Regions from separate parts of the Enterococcus sp. LJL120 genome, predicted to be linked through region 2. Evidence: a T-box and tRNA genes for the amino acid it is inferred to sense, from the RefSeq annotation. Region 2 holds a T-box; the other holds one or more tRNA genes.
What was found. The T-box of region 2 lies ahead of serS (serine--tRNA ligase). A T-box ahead of a tRNA ligase gene usually reads a tRNA of that ligase, here a tRNA-Ser.
Positions count from the first base shown of each region.

Region 1: it encodes a tRNA-Ser, which carries the amino acid that the T-box ahead of serS (serine--tRNA ligase) is inferred to sense. The anticodon was not compared.

Region 1 is NZ_JBTXLV010000001.1:599,086-606,910, forward strand. It holds gene ACYSNU_RS02985 (glycerophosphodiester phosphodiesterase family protein) at 1-1,644, opposite strand, end outside; gene ACYSNU_RS02990 (TVP38/TMEM64 family protein) at 1,720-2,316, opposite strand; gene ACYSNU_RS02995 (Nramp family divalent metal transporter) at 2,660-4,009, shown strand; gene ACYSNU_RS03000 (threonine/serine exporter family protein) at 4,328-4,789, opposite strand; gene ACYSNU_RS03005 (threonine/serine exporter family protein) at 4,816-5,571, opposite strand; tRNA gene ACYSNU_RS03010 (tRNA-Ser) at 5,980-6,067, shown strand; gene ACYSNU_RS03015 (helix-turn-helix domain-containing protein) at 6,168-7,013, shown strand; gene ACYSNU_RS03020 (hypothetical protein) at 7,352-7,645, shown strand; gene ACYSNU_RS03025 (hypothetical protein) at 7,689-7,825, shown strand, end outside.
Region 2 is NZ_JBTXLV010000002.1:448,166-455,990, forward strand. It holds gene ACYSNU_RS05335 (helix-turn-helix domain-containing protein) at 1-309, shown strand, start outside; gene ACYSNU_RS05340 (HAD-IC family P-type ATPase) at 313-2,868, opposite strand; gene ACYSNU_RS05345 (RNA polymerase sigma factor) at 3,099-3,572, shown strand; gene ACYSNU_RS05350 (hypothetical protein) at 3,569-4,234, shown strand; gene serS (serine--tRNA ligase) at 4,292-5,572, opposite strand; T-box leader at 5,620-5,828, opposite strand; gene ACYSNU_RS05360 (sensor histidine kinase) at 5,863-7,062, opposite strand; gene croR (response regulator transcription factor CroR) at 7,052-7,741, opposite strand.

The sequences.
Region 1 (7,825 bases), on a different contig from region 2:
TTGTGTCACAGGTAAGTTGTCGGTAATAATGCCATCTACAGCATAACTTGCCATGCGCTGAATAGCTTTTTGATCATTCAGCGTCCAGACAAAAACAGTTTGATTCGACTGATGGGCTCTATCAATCAAGGCTTGCGTCACTGTTCGATAATCAATTGCAATAAAATCAGCCGGCAAATGAGGCAGCTGGCTAATTGAAAAAGGCATAATGTAACCAACCTTTAGTTCAGGGGCTGCTTGTTTTAATTCTTTTACAATCGACAGACGCAAGCTTTGTAAAAGGCTGCCAGTTTCTTTCAACTCTGGCAAATATTCGGCTAAAAATAATTGGACCATTTCCTGTGTATCAGCGGATTCTGATTTCAATTCAATTAATAATTTTTGATTAGACAAGCGGGCTTGGGCTAAATAATCGGAAAAATTTGCCAATTGATCTGTTTGCTGCCCCTCTCGTAAGGGTAGCCCATCCAAGTCATATAAATTATATTGGGGAATGCTGCCAGATATACCAGCAAGCGGCTGCAAATCAAAATCATGATAGACGACAAATTGTCTATCTTTGGTCATCTGGACATCAATTTCAACATAATCCGGTTTTTCCAGCATCGTTTTCTCTAAAGCATTCAGAGTGTTTTGCAGACCATTTTGATTGCTGACACCTCGATGGGAAATAATCGTCGGCTGCGGGCTCACCAGTGCCACCGGCAGGCTTTGAAAGTTGTAAAAACTCCCGCCAATTAAAGGAACCAGAGCAATGATTGCTGTAAAAGCTACCGAAGAAAAATGAACTGGTTGGTAAAAAATGGAATTTTCTTGTAGGGAGGTTACCAGTTTTTTTAGCAAACCCAATAGAAAGAATTCCCAATTCAACACAAAAAGATATTGCAAGAGTGTGACTAAAAATCTACCGGTTATAGTTGCGTTCTCAAGCCAGATTAGCTCGCTAACAATTTGGACGCTCCAACAAAAAAGAAATGCTACGCACAAGATTGCAAAATATTTTAGTAAAGAAAAAAATAAGTGACTGAAAATAGTTTTTTTGCCTTGAGCGGTTAGCTGCCAACTTTTTGCAAGAGCTTTTTTTAAGCCGTTTTCCTCTGTGATCATTAATGGTAGAGCAAAAAGAAAACGAAAGCCTAGAAATAACAAAACCAGATACAAGATAATTAAGCTGCCGATAACTGGGACCCGCTGAATGGAGATAAAATCAATTAGCGTTGCAGATAATGGCAGTGTCCTTAACATTGTCAAAAAGAAACCTGTAGCTAAGATAGGCAAGCTGATGAAAACATAGCAAGCCAATAAAAGGAATTTACTCCAAAAATGATTCTTTAGGCTGGTCAAAGAAAACAGTAAGTGCTGTTTAGTAGTTTGAATAGTCGATTGATTGGGCTCAGTGCATGGTAGAATCAAATAATGGATTGCTAGACTTAACACCAATAAGAAAACAACTAATAAACTATTGAAAATTAGCCAAAAGGTAACCCAATTTGCAGGCGTTTTTAAAACAAAATTGCCGCTTATCTTTAAAAGCAAAGCCAGCAATGGTAAAATTCCGAATAAAATAATTTTTAGAAAAAGTCCGGTCTGAAATTTTTGTGGTTCAGGCCGGCTGATTTTTTTTGCATGAGGGTCCAGTGACATATGCAGCTCCTTTGAAACTAAGTATAAAAAAACTGTGACAAAAAGCCAACTGCGCTTCTGTCACAGATATCTATTTTAGCCTAATAAACCTGAAAGCAAGTTTCCACCGTAAATTAAAGCCATGCTATATAAAAAGATGGAAGCGGGTTTTGCTAAAAGAATAATCCAAGTGAATTTTTTAACCGAAATATTAGTCAAGCCGGCCATCAGACAAAGGGCATCATCCGGTGCAACTGGGAAGAAAATTGCCAGCGTGAATAATTTATCAAAACGGTTTTGATTATCTAACCAGCTGATGTACTTGTTGTAAGTTTTATCGCTGACTAATGACATAACAAAAGGTTTGCCATAGCGTCGTCCTAAAAGGAAAATAATTACTGAGCCGATACAAATGCCGACATAATTATAAACGAAGCCCATCCAGGGACCGAATATTAAGACACCGGCCGCCGTACTAATCCCGCCAGGAATAATCGGGATGACAACCTGTAGAATTTGAATTAGGATGAAAATGACAGGGCCTAAAATCACTGAGTTGCCAACGAGGCCGCGTAAGGCGTTGATATCCTTAAAGACACCCAAGTGGATAAAATAAAAGGTGATGGCGATACTAAAGCCAATCCCTAAAATTGAAATTAGGTTGATGATTTTTCTCGATGTTGCAACGCTCATAACATCAGCTCCTTTTGGCTACTTTCCTAGTAAAGTTCTTGTTACACTTATTATAGGGAAATAATTTTGACAGCGCCACTACAGAAAACGATTCTTAACGAACAGTTTTGTAAGTTTTCCCGTGACCACTGAAGTATAAAATAAGTATAACGAAATTTTACGGGAAATTCACCAGACTTAAGTCTGATTTGGGTCAATCAGGGAAAACTTATGCTTTTTCTTAAAAAGGGTGTCTCCGTTTACTTTTTTTAAGAAAAGTCCTATAATAAAAAATGAATTTAGGGATGCCTAAAAAATTAAGTGAATCGCATTGAAATAAAATTTATGTAATGGAGGACTCAGGATGGGAGAAGAAGATATCACAGAAAATTCTGAGATAAAAAGTCTCGAAGAAATTAATAGTACGGTGGAAGTACCGAAGAATGCTTCCTTTTTTAAAACTCTCTTGGCCTTCAGCGGGCCGGGGGCGTTGGTGGCTGTTGGCTATATGGATCCGGGGAATTGGATTACTTCAATTTCCGGAGGCGCCTCTTATCAATATGCCCTATTAAGTGTCATTTTACTTTCCAGTTTGATTGCGATGCTGTTACAAAGTATGGCGGCCAAATTAGGGATTGTCACCGGCATGGATTTAGCCCAAGCCACCCGTCAGCACACAAGTAAAGCTGGGGGCTTTGCCTTGTGGATTATTAGTGAGCTGGCCATCATGGCAACCGATATTGCCGAAGTTATTGGTGGGGCAGTGGCCTTGCAATTATTATTTGGTTTTCCGCTGTTAATTGGGGTTTTGATTACAACCTTTGACGTGTTTCTTCTATTATTATTGACTAAGCTTGGGTTTAGAAAAGTCGAAATTGTTGTGGCCATATTAATTTCAGTAATCTTTTTCGTTTTTGCCTATGAAGTTATTTTGGCTGATCCCAATTGGAGTCAGGTGTTGGAAGGATTTATTCCAGTTCCTGAAATTGCCACCAATCGCAGTATGTTGTTTTTGGCCTTAGGAATCGTTGGAGCCACCGTGATGCCTCATAATTTATATTTGCATTCCTCCATTTCCCAAAGTCGCAAAATTGATCGCAACGATAAAGGCGAAGTGAAAAAAGCAATTAAATTTACGATTTGGGATTCGAATATTCAATTAACGATTGCTTTTGTTGTCAACTGTCTATTGTTAGTTTTGGGTGGTGCTTTATTCTTTGGCACCAACAGTGATTTGGGTCGGTTCGTTGATTTATATGATGCTCTCAAAGATAGCTCAATTGTTGGCCCGATTGCTAGTCCTTTGTTGTCGACATTGTTTGCAGTGGCTTTACTGGCTTCTGGCCAAAATTCCACCATCACCGGTACACTCTCTGGGCAAATTGTCATGGAAGGGTTCATACATTTAAAATTACCAATGTGGTTGCGGCGGTTAATCACTCGTTTGATTGCAATTTTCCCGGTAATCGTCTGCGTGATTTTATATGGTGGCAGCGAAAATGCAGTGGAGGATTTACTGTTATATACACAAGTCTTTTTAAGTGTTGCTCTGCCATTTTCGATTATTCCACTGACGATTTTTACCAGCGACAAGCAGCTGATGGGACCATTTGCCAATCGCCCCATTGTAAAATATGCTGCTTGGGTCGTAACAGTTGTTTTAACCATTTTAAACATTTTCTTGATTTATACGACATTTGCAGGTGTCAATTAAAATTTGACCCATTATAAGGCAAAATAAAAAAATCCAAGCTGGCTGGTAACTTTACGATGAGGCCTTTGAAACCTCAGGTAAACCCAAGCTAGTTTGGATTTTTTCATGTATAAATGTCTCAACACTCAACAAGTGACTAAGAATCCCGTTTGTTTTTATCGGCCCAATTTTTGGTAATCTTCGGCAGCACCGATGCATTCCAGCCCAATAGAACAAAAGCCCCTAACAGTAAAATAATCGTAAGAATATCTTTCATTGTCAAAAACCTCCTGACTGCTTTCCTTTATTATACAAAAAAATAGCGGAAAAAGCTCTTGACTAAGGCTTTTTCCGCTTTATTTGATAAGGATTTTTCAAAAGAAATTTAGCTAGTTTTTCGACTAAGTTGGTCACCATAAAGCCAATTGCAATGGCGCCAGCTGTGATAATCACAATCAAAATATTTTGTAGGCCAGCTTCATAATTTCCCTGCATAATTTGGCGCACTGCTTGATAGGCGGGGCCACCGGGAACTAGCGGGACTAGGCTAGGAATATTAAAAATAATCAAAGGCATCTTGTACCTGCGGGAGAGAAAGACACTGATAATCCCCACGGACAAGGCGCCTAAAAAATTTGCGCCCCCCAGACCTAAGCCCATTTCATTAGAAAAATGAAAGAGGACCCAACCAATCCCACCGGTGACGCCACAGGCAAGCAAAGCTCGCCTTGGGATATTGGTAATGATTCCAAAGGCCATCGTGGCCAGACCGCTAAAGAAAAAATTTAAAAAAATTGTCATGGTTGCTCCTCTATCTAAAAAATACGTTATCCCAATAACTTAATTACCAAATAAATGCCAGTCCCAATCGCCCCCGCCGTAAAAATCGCCTCTGTTCCGCGAGCCATCCCACTGATTAAATGACCCGCCAGAATATCACGAAAAGAATTTGTGATGGCGACACCGGGAACTAAAGGCATCAGACTACCAATCATCACGGTATCAACATCCGCAATAATCCCCAAACGGAAGCCAATAAAAGACAAACTGCCAATCACTAAGGCCGCTACTAATTCGTTTAGAAAACGAATTTCCAACCAGTAAATACCATAGAGGGAAACAGTATAGCCAATGGCCCCGATTAGAAAAGCAGGAATAAAATCCGACCAGACGCCACCAAATAAAATTAGTAGCGTGCAACTTATTATCCCGGCAGCCAAAATTCGCCACCATGCAGGAAAAGTCGGTGTTTCATAATCAATTTTCTTTAACTCTTGATGGAGTGTCACCAAGTCGATTGTTCCCGCTGCAAATTCGCGGGACAGTTGATTCACCGCCACGACTTTTTCCAAATTAATCGTGCGGTCCTTAATTTGTTCCAACTGACTGTAGTTGCTACTTTTTAAACTCATGAAAAGTCCCGTTGCTGTGACATAACTGGAATTTTCCAGCTCACCAGCATTTGTGGCAATCCGTTGCATCGTGTCCTCTACCCGGTAAGCCTCTGACCCAGACTCAGTCATAATCCTGCCGGCTAAAAGGCAGGTCCGTAGTATTAAATTTTGCATTTGCGCCTCTGTCATGGCTTAATCCACCTTTTTAAATATGAAATTTTTGTCAAAATTGAGTGAACAAAAATCTCTTATGCTTCCCAAGAATAGCCTGAAACCGCCGCTTCCGTCAAATCATTTTTCGCTGAAATATGAATTTTTTTAGACAGCTGTTTTTCTTAAGCTTGGTTTAAGTCCTAAATCCTAAGATAGAGCCATCAAATAAAGGAGGCGGTTTTCATGATTAAGAAATGGATTCAGATAATTTTTAACTATGACGAGTTTTTAAAAGAGGCCTCAGATGAAACCATGACAACCATTAAATAAGGTGAATTGCGGCCGCTACTTCGTTTTTAGAGGTAGTGGCTTTTTTAGTGTCTTTCTTCTATATAAAGATTTCCACTTGACAAAATTCCAAAAAAAGCGAAAAATAGTCTTTGCGGAAGGTTGGCAGAGTGGTAATGCAGCGGACTCGAAATCCGCCGAACCGGCTTATACCGGTGCGCAGGTTCAAATCCTGTACCTTCCTTAATTAAATTAAGCTTTAGAAAGTTGTTTTGGATACTCTTTACGAGGCAATTTTCTAAAGTTTTTTAGAATTCTGCAGAAGCAAGTGAAGGGAGAACCACTTGAAGATTAACGGTAAGATTATTTCAACCCGCAGAAAAGAATTGGGTTTGACCCAGCAAGAGTTAGCTGAGGGCATTTGTAATCAGGCAACAATCAGTGTGCTGGAAACAAAAAATGCCTGTGATAGCATGAAAATTCTCGGGGAAATTTGTCAAAGACTTAAGTTGACTTTTGATGATGTCTTAGAGAAAAGCTTTGATGAAAAATTACGAGGACTTTTAGCTAAAGTGATTGACCTTTCTTCAGAATTTAAATTTCATGAGGCCTATCAGCTACTAGAAGGTATCTCGGATGTTGAAGCGATTGAAAATAGTGATTTAAAGGCTGAGGTTTATTACAATTTTGGCAATATAAATCTCGTTGGCTTTCATGAAATTGATAAAGCCCTGTACTATTTTTATGAAGTATCAACTATGACTGTGACGCAAGTCATGATAAAAAGTCTGGCCATTAACAGTATTGGTGTCTGCTACGCTCAAAAAGGCGAGCTGGAATTTGCCAGAGGTCACTTTGATAAATCCCTTCAGTTGATTGAAGAAAATCCGGATTTTGTCACAAAGAATGTCAGCAAAATTTTTTATAATGTCGCAAAATTTTACTCAAGTCTTGGGGATTTTTCCCGCGCTGTTGCGTTGTGTGACCAATGGCTTGAGCTATATAAACAATTCAAATCCACCAGTTATTTAGATTTTTTATATTACGAAAAAGCCTTTAATCTGCAACATCTAGATGAAGAGAAAGCCAAAAAGTATTTTGCTTTGTCTGCTGGCATAGCAGAATTCAATGATAACCAGTTTATTATCGACACGATTAACTCAGGTCAAGTTGATCATTTAGAAGGTTAGACTATCATAAAGAATATTTCTATACACACGAGTTCATTTGTCGAAAGGGCAATAGGGTTCGTGTTTTTTTGCTTTGAATATAAACACAATCCAGACAAAACTTTTTTGAATTATGTTTTCAATAATATTTATGTTTCGTTTGTATTACCATTGACATTAACTAGACCACTTGTTTTAATTAAATTGTATTCTAAAATATGTAATATTTTTACTTATATAGAATTTTTAATGACTGTTAATGTAAATTGAAATCTGAAATCATTGAGAATAATTTTGTTCTCGTCGAAAATAATAAGATAGTTGCTTACTGTAACGGAAAGAGAAATGGGTGGGGATTTATGAAGTCAGCAGATGAAAGCGTTGTTGAGTCGAGTAAGAAAAAGAGTAATTTCAGTCTGTTTCTAAAGCGACAGACTATTCCATTGCTACTACTTTTATTGACAGTTTTCGCCGTCATCGGGATAACCTATTTTGCAATGCATTCACCAGAAGAAGCCAGAAAAATAACGCAAAAAATGGAGGGTGAATTTGATTATTATATAGATGATCAAAATAATATTATTCAAGGAAAACCACCATTTGTTCTGATAGTTGATCTTTCTCAGGCTAATGAGGTTCAGAGTGTGCCTTAAAGAGATAGGCTGTGATTGGGATTTCAGTTGTTAAGGAAAATTAATGTCAAAAGATAAAGTTAAAATAGTAACGGATTATTTAAGTGCGGCTTATTCAGATGAACAAGTAAAGAACACTCCAGAGTTAGAAAAAATGGTTTTCGAGGCAGCAAAGGATGTTGACAAAGGCAATTATCACAT
Region 2 (7,825 bases):
TCCTTATTGGAACAGCAAGCTGTGTTTACCGCCCGTCCGCAAGTGATGACCCTGTACTTTATTTTCCAAGGGGAGCCGGCGTGGAAAGCTTTTTTACAGCAGGAATTGGCGGATGCTTTTGGTCGGCGGGTGAAATTAGTCAGTGTTGAAATTTCTCAGCTGACTGAGCTGAACTTTAATGAGAACGACATCGTTGTTTCTAATTTTCCTTTGGCACCTTTAGCAGTTGAAGTCATTTATATTTCCAGTCTGCCAACCAAAAATGAGCTGCGGCAGTTAACCGAGCTCACTTGGCAGCACTATTTATAAAACTTAATTCAGATCACTTGAGGTTTGGGACTGACGGCGGGTAATCCGTTTAGTCAGTCCTTTTTCGATTTCAACAATTAAAAAGAGTAAAGCAACATTGACCAAAATAATTAATTGTTGGCCGCCGCTCAAGGCAGTCGTTCCCATCCATTGCTGCATAAATGGCAGGTAAAGGACGGCACTTTGCAGCACCACTAAGATTGCTAGAGAGATAAACAGCGGTTTGTTCTGGAACAAGCCTTTATTAATCGAAGGCTCCGTCAGCTCACGACAGTTAATCATGTAAACGGCCTGTGCGACAACAATATTTTGTAATAAAATAGTCTGTTGCAGCAGCTGGCTGTCAAATTGCATGGCTAAAAAGTAAGCCGGCAGCATGATTAATAGAGACACATAGATGACTCTAAACAGACTATAGCCAGATAAAATACCTTCATTGACAGGGCGAGGTGGCCGTTGCATGGTATCTTGGCTCGCTTTTTCAAAGCCTAGCGCATAGGAAAGGGTAATTGTCGTGACCATGTTGACCCATAAAATTTGAATCGGACTTAAAGGTAAAGGCTGATTTAGTAAAAGGGCGATGATAACAATCAACCCTTGGGCTAAGGCGGTTGGCAAGAAGAAGTTAATGGTCTTTTTCAAATTGTCAAAAATGCGGCGGCCTTCTTTAACAGCCTTAGCAATGGTGTGAAAATTATCATCGGCTAAGACCATATCAGCTGCCTGCTTACTGACCTCGCTACCTTTAATACCCATGGCAATCCCGATGTCAGCTTTCTTTAAAGCCGGCGCATCATTGACGCCGTCGCCGGTCATGCCGACAATTTCGCCATTATTTTGTAAAGCTGTCACAATTCGTAACTTATGCTCTGGAGTTGTCCGTGCAAAGACATCGACTTTTTTAACTTGTTGAGCCAATTCTTGATCGCTTAGATTGTCGATTTCAATGCCCTGCAAAACTTTATCCGTGTGGCGCAGGCCAATTTCTTTTCCAATAGCCCGTGCAGTATCCTTATGGTCACCGGTAATCATCTTGACGGCAATTCCCGCCGCCTGACTTTCTTTGACCGCCTGAATTGCACTTTCCTTCGGCGGATCAATAATGCCGGCTAGACCGACAAAGTCTAAGTCTGTTAAATCTTCATGACTGAGTTCAGTTTTTGGGGCAACTTGTTTAAAGGCAAAGCCTAAAACCCGTTGGCCTTTTTTGGCAAATTGTGTCGCTTGATTTTGCCAAGCCTGCTTTTCAGCAGCCGTTAAATTGGTTTTGTTCAGCAAGACTTCTGACGCACCTTTAACAAAAATCAGCGAGTGTTGAGCTTCAGCATGCAAAGTCGCCATATATTTATAGCTGGAACTAAAGGGGATTTTACTGGTTTGTGTTTTTAATCTAAGTGCTTCGCCGTGCTTTTCAACATAATGAAGCAGGGCTAATTCAGTGGGGTTCCCTTTTAAATCAGCAGCATTTTGCTGGTCAGAAAGTTTTAACTCTTGAGTATTATTCATAATTTCCAGCATCAATGCATCATCTTGTGTGGCGGTCTCCACAACCGTCATTTCATTTTTCGTTAAAGTACCGGTCTTATCTGAGGCAATGACTGTCATCGAGCCCAAAGTTTCCACCGAGGGCATACTCTTAATGATGGCATTTTCATTGGCCATCTCCTTGACACCCATCGACAAAATCATTGTCAGGACAGCCGGCAAGCCTTCAGGAATCATCGCGACAATCAGAGCAATCATCGCAGAAAACATCAGCTGCCAGTCCATGCCATAGCGGAAGGTTGTAAAGAAAATCAAAAAGACAATCAGGGCGATAATCCCTTTGAAAATATTTTGATTCAACTGGTGCATTTTTTTAACGAGGGGTGTCGTTTGTTGTTGGACTGATTGCAAAGCTTGATTGATTTTACCAATCTCCGTTGTATCGCCAGTTTCAACGACAATTCCTAAAGCGGAACCGGCTTGAACTAAAGTACCTGTAAAGGCCATATTTTTCTGGTCGCCAGCCGGTAAGGTGTCGTTCAGCGGCGCGACATCTTTTTCTGCCGCCTCAGATTCACCAGTTAAAATGGATTCTTCAATCAATAAGTCATGGCTTTCTAGTAAACGCAGGTCGGCCGGCACTACATCACCAGCCTTCAAGGTGACGATGTCACCTTGAACCAAATCTTCTGTCGGGACTGTCTGTTTCACGCCAGCCATTAAAATCACGGCTTCTTGCCCCATCATCTGCTTTAAACCGTCCAAAGATTCTTCCGCCTTGCGCTCTTGCCAGTAGCTGACAAGACCGTTCACGATGACCACCAGTAAAATAATACTAGCTTCAACATAATCGCCGGTCGCAAATTTCAAAATTGCGGCGACCATCAAAACAATCATCAGCAAATCTGTAAAATGCTTCAGAATTTTTTGCCACGTTTTCAGCTGCTTTTTTTCCGCCATTTTATTTGGGCCAGCTTTTTCTAAACGCTCTTTGCGCTCTGCCGGGGTCAAACCGCCTGCAGCTGTATGTAAATTCTCAATAATTTCTTGTCCAGGTAATTGATACCATTTCATGGACATTCCTCCTCTTTTTTTCTTGATAAGTCTATTATAGGGGGAAATGCTGCTTAGTATCAGGCGATAATTTCAGCGGGGTCTGAAATATTTGCGGAAGCTTTTGCGCTGATTTTTCCGCAAATCAGTCAGAGCTTCTTTGCTATACTTAAACTATTAGAAAAAATTTCAATTTAGACTGTTCACTTTTTAACAGTTCACTTGTTATATAGATGAAGGGTGGGGTGAGGATGAAGCTTGGGGGCTATGAGGATATTATTTTCCAATTGCTGCAGGAGGTAACTGGCTATTTAATAAAAATCGGTGCCGAGATAGAAGATGCTAAAGATGTCACACAAGAAACAGTGGTCAAGATGCTGGAGGTGGAGGCCGTGATTCCCCCGGAAAAAATCCGTCCATGGTTTTATCGAGTCGCCCTGAACCTGTATTTCAATCTTTACCGGCAGACAAAACGCCGGCGGGAAATTTTACAGCTGCACTTCAATGAAGATTTTTTTTCTGAAATGCCGCTGCCTAATGAAGAACTAGAAACGGCCTTAAACCAGTTGGATTTAGCCAGTGCCAATCTGCTGATTTTAAAATATCATGAGGGACTTAGCCTGCAGGAGATGGCCTTTATTTTAAATCGCCCACCGGAAAGTATAAAAACGGCCTTGTACCGCAGCCGAAAAAAACTCAGACAGTTAATGGAGGAATTGGGATGAACCTACAAGATCAAGAATTTAACAAATTAATCAAGCAATCCCGCAAGAAAAATTTCTGGCGGACCTTAGGCATCACGCTGGGTGTTTTAATTGTTGTGGTAATCTTGCCAGCGCTGTTTTTTTTACAGCGCTATAATTATCCACCCTTCGGTGAACACCAAATCAGCGGTTTACAGGATAATCATGCCCGCTTGCAGGAAGGCGATTTAGGCGTTGCCAGTCTCTTATTTAATCAAAGCTATGATATTCAGTTTAATACCGATGCAAAAAGAATTAGTTTTTTTATTGAGACTTACGACCATGGCGAATTGAGTTATTCGGAACAAGTTTTTCACGGTGTCCCTGACATGAATGGTGTATTGAGTGGCACTATGAAATTTGGTATTTTGCGGGATGCCCAGACCCTCCTAATGAATTTGCAGGTGGGGGGTGCTACCATGAACTTTGAAAAACAATTTAGTGAATTAGGATTTGCAACAGATGATCAGCTAGCCACCATGTGGTATTTAGAAGAAGGTCCTTTAGAGCTGGACCAAAAATATTATTTCTTTTATGGAAACAATACGGATCACATGCAAGGCGGTGGTGCAGAATCCTTTCAAGGAAATCTGCAGGATGAAACAATTCCGCTGGGGATTGTCTTTTACTTTATTTTAGAATAAACCAAAAACTCAACTGGAACAGGAGCTGTAACAGCCCTGGACCAGTTGAGTTTCTTTTTACGCTTCTTTTTTAATCACAGTCACGCCGCCCATATACGGCACTAAAGCTTCTGGAATCGTAACAGAGCCATCAGCGTTTTGATAATTTTCTAAAACGGCTGCGACGGTCCGCCCGACAGCTAAACCAGAGCCGTTTAAAGTATGCAGGTAATTCACTTTATTATCGGCATCACGATAGCGAATCATCGCCCGGCGAGCCTGAAAGTCCTCGGTATTAGAGCAAGAACTAATTTCCCGATACATGTCTTGAGCGGGAATCCAGACTTCTAAATCATAGGTCTTGGCAGCACTAAAGCCCATGTCGCCAGTGCTTAAAATAATTACTCGATAAGGTAAGCCCAATTTTTGCAGAAGAACTTCGGCGTCATTGGTCATTTTTTCTAATTCTTCATAAGAATGTTCCGGGGTGCTGAATTTAACCATTTCAACTTTGTTAAATTGATGCAGGCGAATCAGTCCACGGGTATCTCTGCCGGCACTACCAGCTTCAGAACGGAAAGATGGGCTCAAAGCGGTGAAATAAACCGGCAATTGCGCTTCATCTAAAATTTCATTGGCAAAATAATTGGTCAAAGGGACTTCCGCTGTCGGAATCAAAGTCAAATCTGTTTCAGCCAGTTGGAAGACATCTTCTTTAAACTTCGGAAATTGACCGGTGCCAAACATTGATTGGCTGTTGACAATATAAGGAGTCATCATTTCAGTATAGCCCTGCTCATAGACGTGCTCATCCAACATAAAATTGTACAAAGCCCGTTCTAAGCGGGCGCCTAAGCCTTTGTAATAAACAAAGCGGCTGCCGGACACTTTAGCCCCCCGTTCAAAGTCAAGAATTCCCAAATCCTCCGCAATTTCCCAGTGGGGCTTTGGTTCAAAATCAAATTTGCGGGCTTCACTCCAGCGGCGAATTTCCACATTGTCGTCTTCGCTTTCCCCCACCGGCACATCTGCATGGGGTAAGTTTGGCAAGGTCGTCGCAATATCGGTGATGGCTTCATCAATTTCCGCAATTTCCGTATCGAGTGTTTTAATTTCAGCGCCGACCGTTTTCATAGCGGCAATTTTTTCAGCAGCATCTTCTTTGGCCCGCTTTAATTGAGCAATTTCCTCAGATACTTGGTTCCGCTGCTTTTTCAACTCCTCTACGACAACTAATTTTTTCCGCCGAGCTTCATCCAACTCCATAAACTTGACTAAGACTTCTTCCTTCACTCCGCGGGTCTTTAATTTTTCAGCAACTTCTGTAAAATTCTGCCGTAAAACTTTGACATCTAACATTTCCATTCCTCCTCTGTAAAATAAAAAAAGCCATTCCATCCCATAAATCTTGGGACGAAATAGCTGTAATCGCGGTACCACCCAAGTTCAGCCGTAGCTGCCCTTGAAACAAAATAACGGTTGTTAACCGAGCTGACTTACTCATTGTTTTCGTCAGTGACCTTTAGAAATTGGATTCCTTTACTCCTGCTATTGGCTCGCACCTGCCGCCAACTCTCTAAAAACAGAAAATAAAGTACTAGTTTTCCAGTCGTATATTACGTTTAGTATAGTGAATTCCCGCTAGCTTGTCAATTTCGAGTTTTAGGATTCTTCAATTTTTGACCCTGTTGTTTTTTAGGCAAGTGAATAATGAAGGAAGTCCATTTGTCATTGGACTGGGCGTAAATATAACCGCCGTGGAGTCCGACAATATTTTGCGAAATTGCCAAGCCCAGACCCGTGCCGCTGATTTCTTGGGAACGGGATTCGTCCACCCGATAAAAGCGGTCAAAAAGTTGATTCAACGACTCTTTAGGAATCGGCGTACCATTATTTTTAACGGTAATCACGACTTCATTGGGCTGTTCGAGGGCTTCAATCACGACTTGATTGGCCCCTTTGCCGTATTTTAAGGCATTGGTCAGCAAATTATTAAAGACCCGCACTAATTTATCCGTGTCGCCATCCATCATCAGATGCTCAGTATTAGAAATAACATTGATGGCGATGCCTTTTTTATCGGCCTCCAACTCAAAGTCAACCGCCAATTGCTCAATCAGCTGAATCATATCAAAGCTTGTATAATTCACCGGTACAGAAGGCTGACGGACCCGCGTATATTCAAAGAGGTCGTCCACTAAATATTTCATCTGTTTGGCTTTCGTGTAAGCGATGTGGGCGTATTTTTTTAAATCCTCTTCACTGTGATACTGTTGGTCCTCGATTAATCCCAGATAACCGATAATCGAAGTCAGTGGTGTGCGGATATCATGGCTGACATTGGTAATCAGCTCATCTTTAGATTTTTCAATTTCCCGCTCATCTTCAATGGCCGCCGCCGTACTATCCACCAGCGCATTAATACTCAAGATAACCTTGCTCAAATCCCCCTTTAATTCAAAGGGAATTCGATGGTCATAGTTTCCATTGGCAATATAATGTAGCTCGCTGATAACATGGCGCATCTGCATCTGCCGGTAGCGACGAATCAAGCGCCAGTATACAATAATCGCATCAATAATCGCAAAGACTGGAAAAATAAAATTACGGCCACTGTAAAAAATGTCCGAGTTTAATTGTTCCATAAAAACATTCTTCGTGCCCCAGACAGCTCCCTCCAAATTAGGAGAGTTTTCGATGACCGCCGATAAGATGACCATAATTGCTACATTTAATAGTAGCAAAAGGACAATTGTAATAATGCCCTCTGCCAATAATTCACTGATTTCCTTAGAAGTCAGCGTAATCCGCTTGCGTTTTTCATTTTGCTTTACGCGGCTATCTTGCATCGATCTTATAACCAACACCCCAAACAGTTTGAATTATTTTTTCGCCGTTGGTAGCTTCTTCAATTTTGTCCCGCAAATGACTAACATGGACCATAACTGTTTTCGCAGAAACAATGCTCTCTTGTTTCCAAACCCGCTCAAAAATTTCATCGGCGCTAAAGACCCGATTAGGATGGCTGGCCAACAAATACAAAATCCCAAATTCTAAGGCAGTCAATTGAATATCTTTGCCATCGACTGTTTTCACTTCGTGGGAATCACGGTTAATGATTAGCGAATTAATTTCTAACACATCCGGTTCATCCGCGGTCACCTGCATTTGCGTGCGGCGCATCAAAGATTTTACCCGCGCCATAACCTCTAAAGGATTAAATGGTTTGGTTACATAATCATCTGCACCAGCCACCAAGCCTTTGATTTTATCCATGTCAGTCGTTTTAGCAGTCAACATGATAATCGGAATTTGCGATTCCTTCCGTAGCTCCTTCACAACCTGCATCCCGTCCATTTCCGGCATCATAATATCTAAAATCAACAATTCAATATCCTGATCCGTGCGAATTTTCGATAGAGCTTCTTTCCCATCATAAGCTTTGACTACTTCATAACCTTCGTTGTGGATATAAATACTCAGTAACTCAACAATTTCTTTATCATCATCTGCTACTAAAATCTTCATCAGTGAATCCTCCAATTATTCTGTTTTATTCATTTTAGCAAATAATCAAGAATAGAAGAAATTCAACCATCCGCTTTAGGAAAA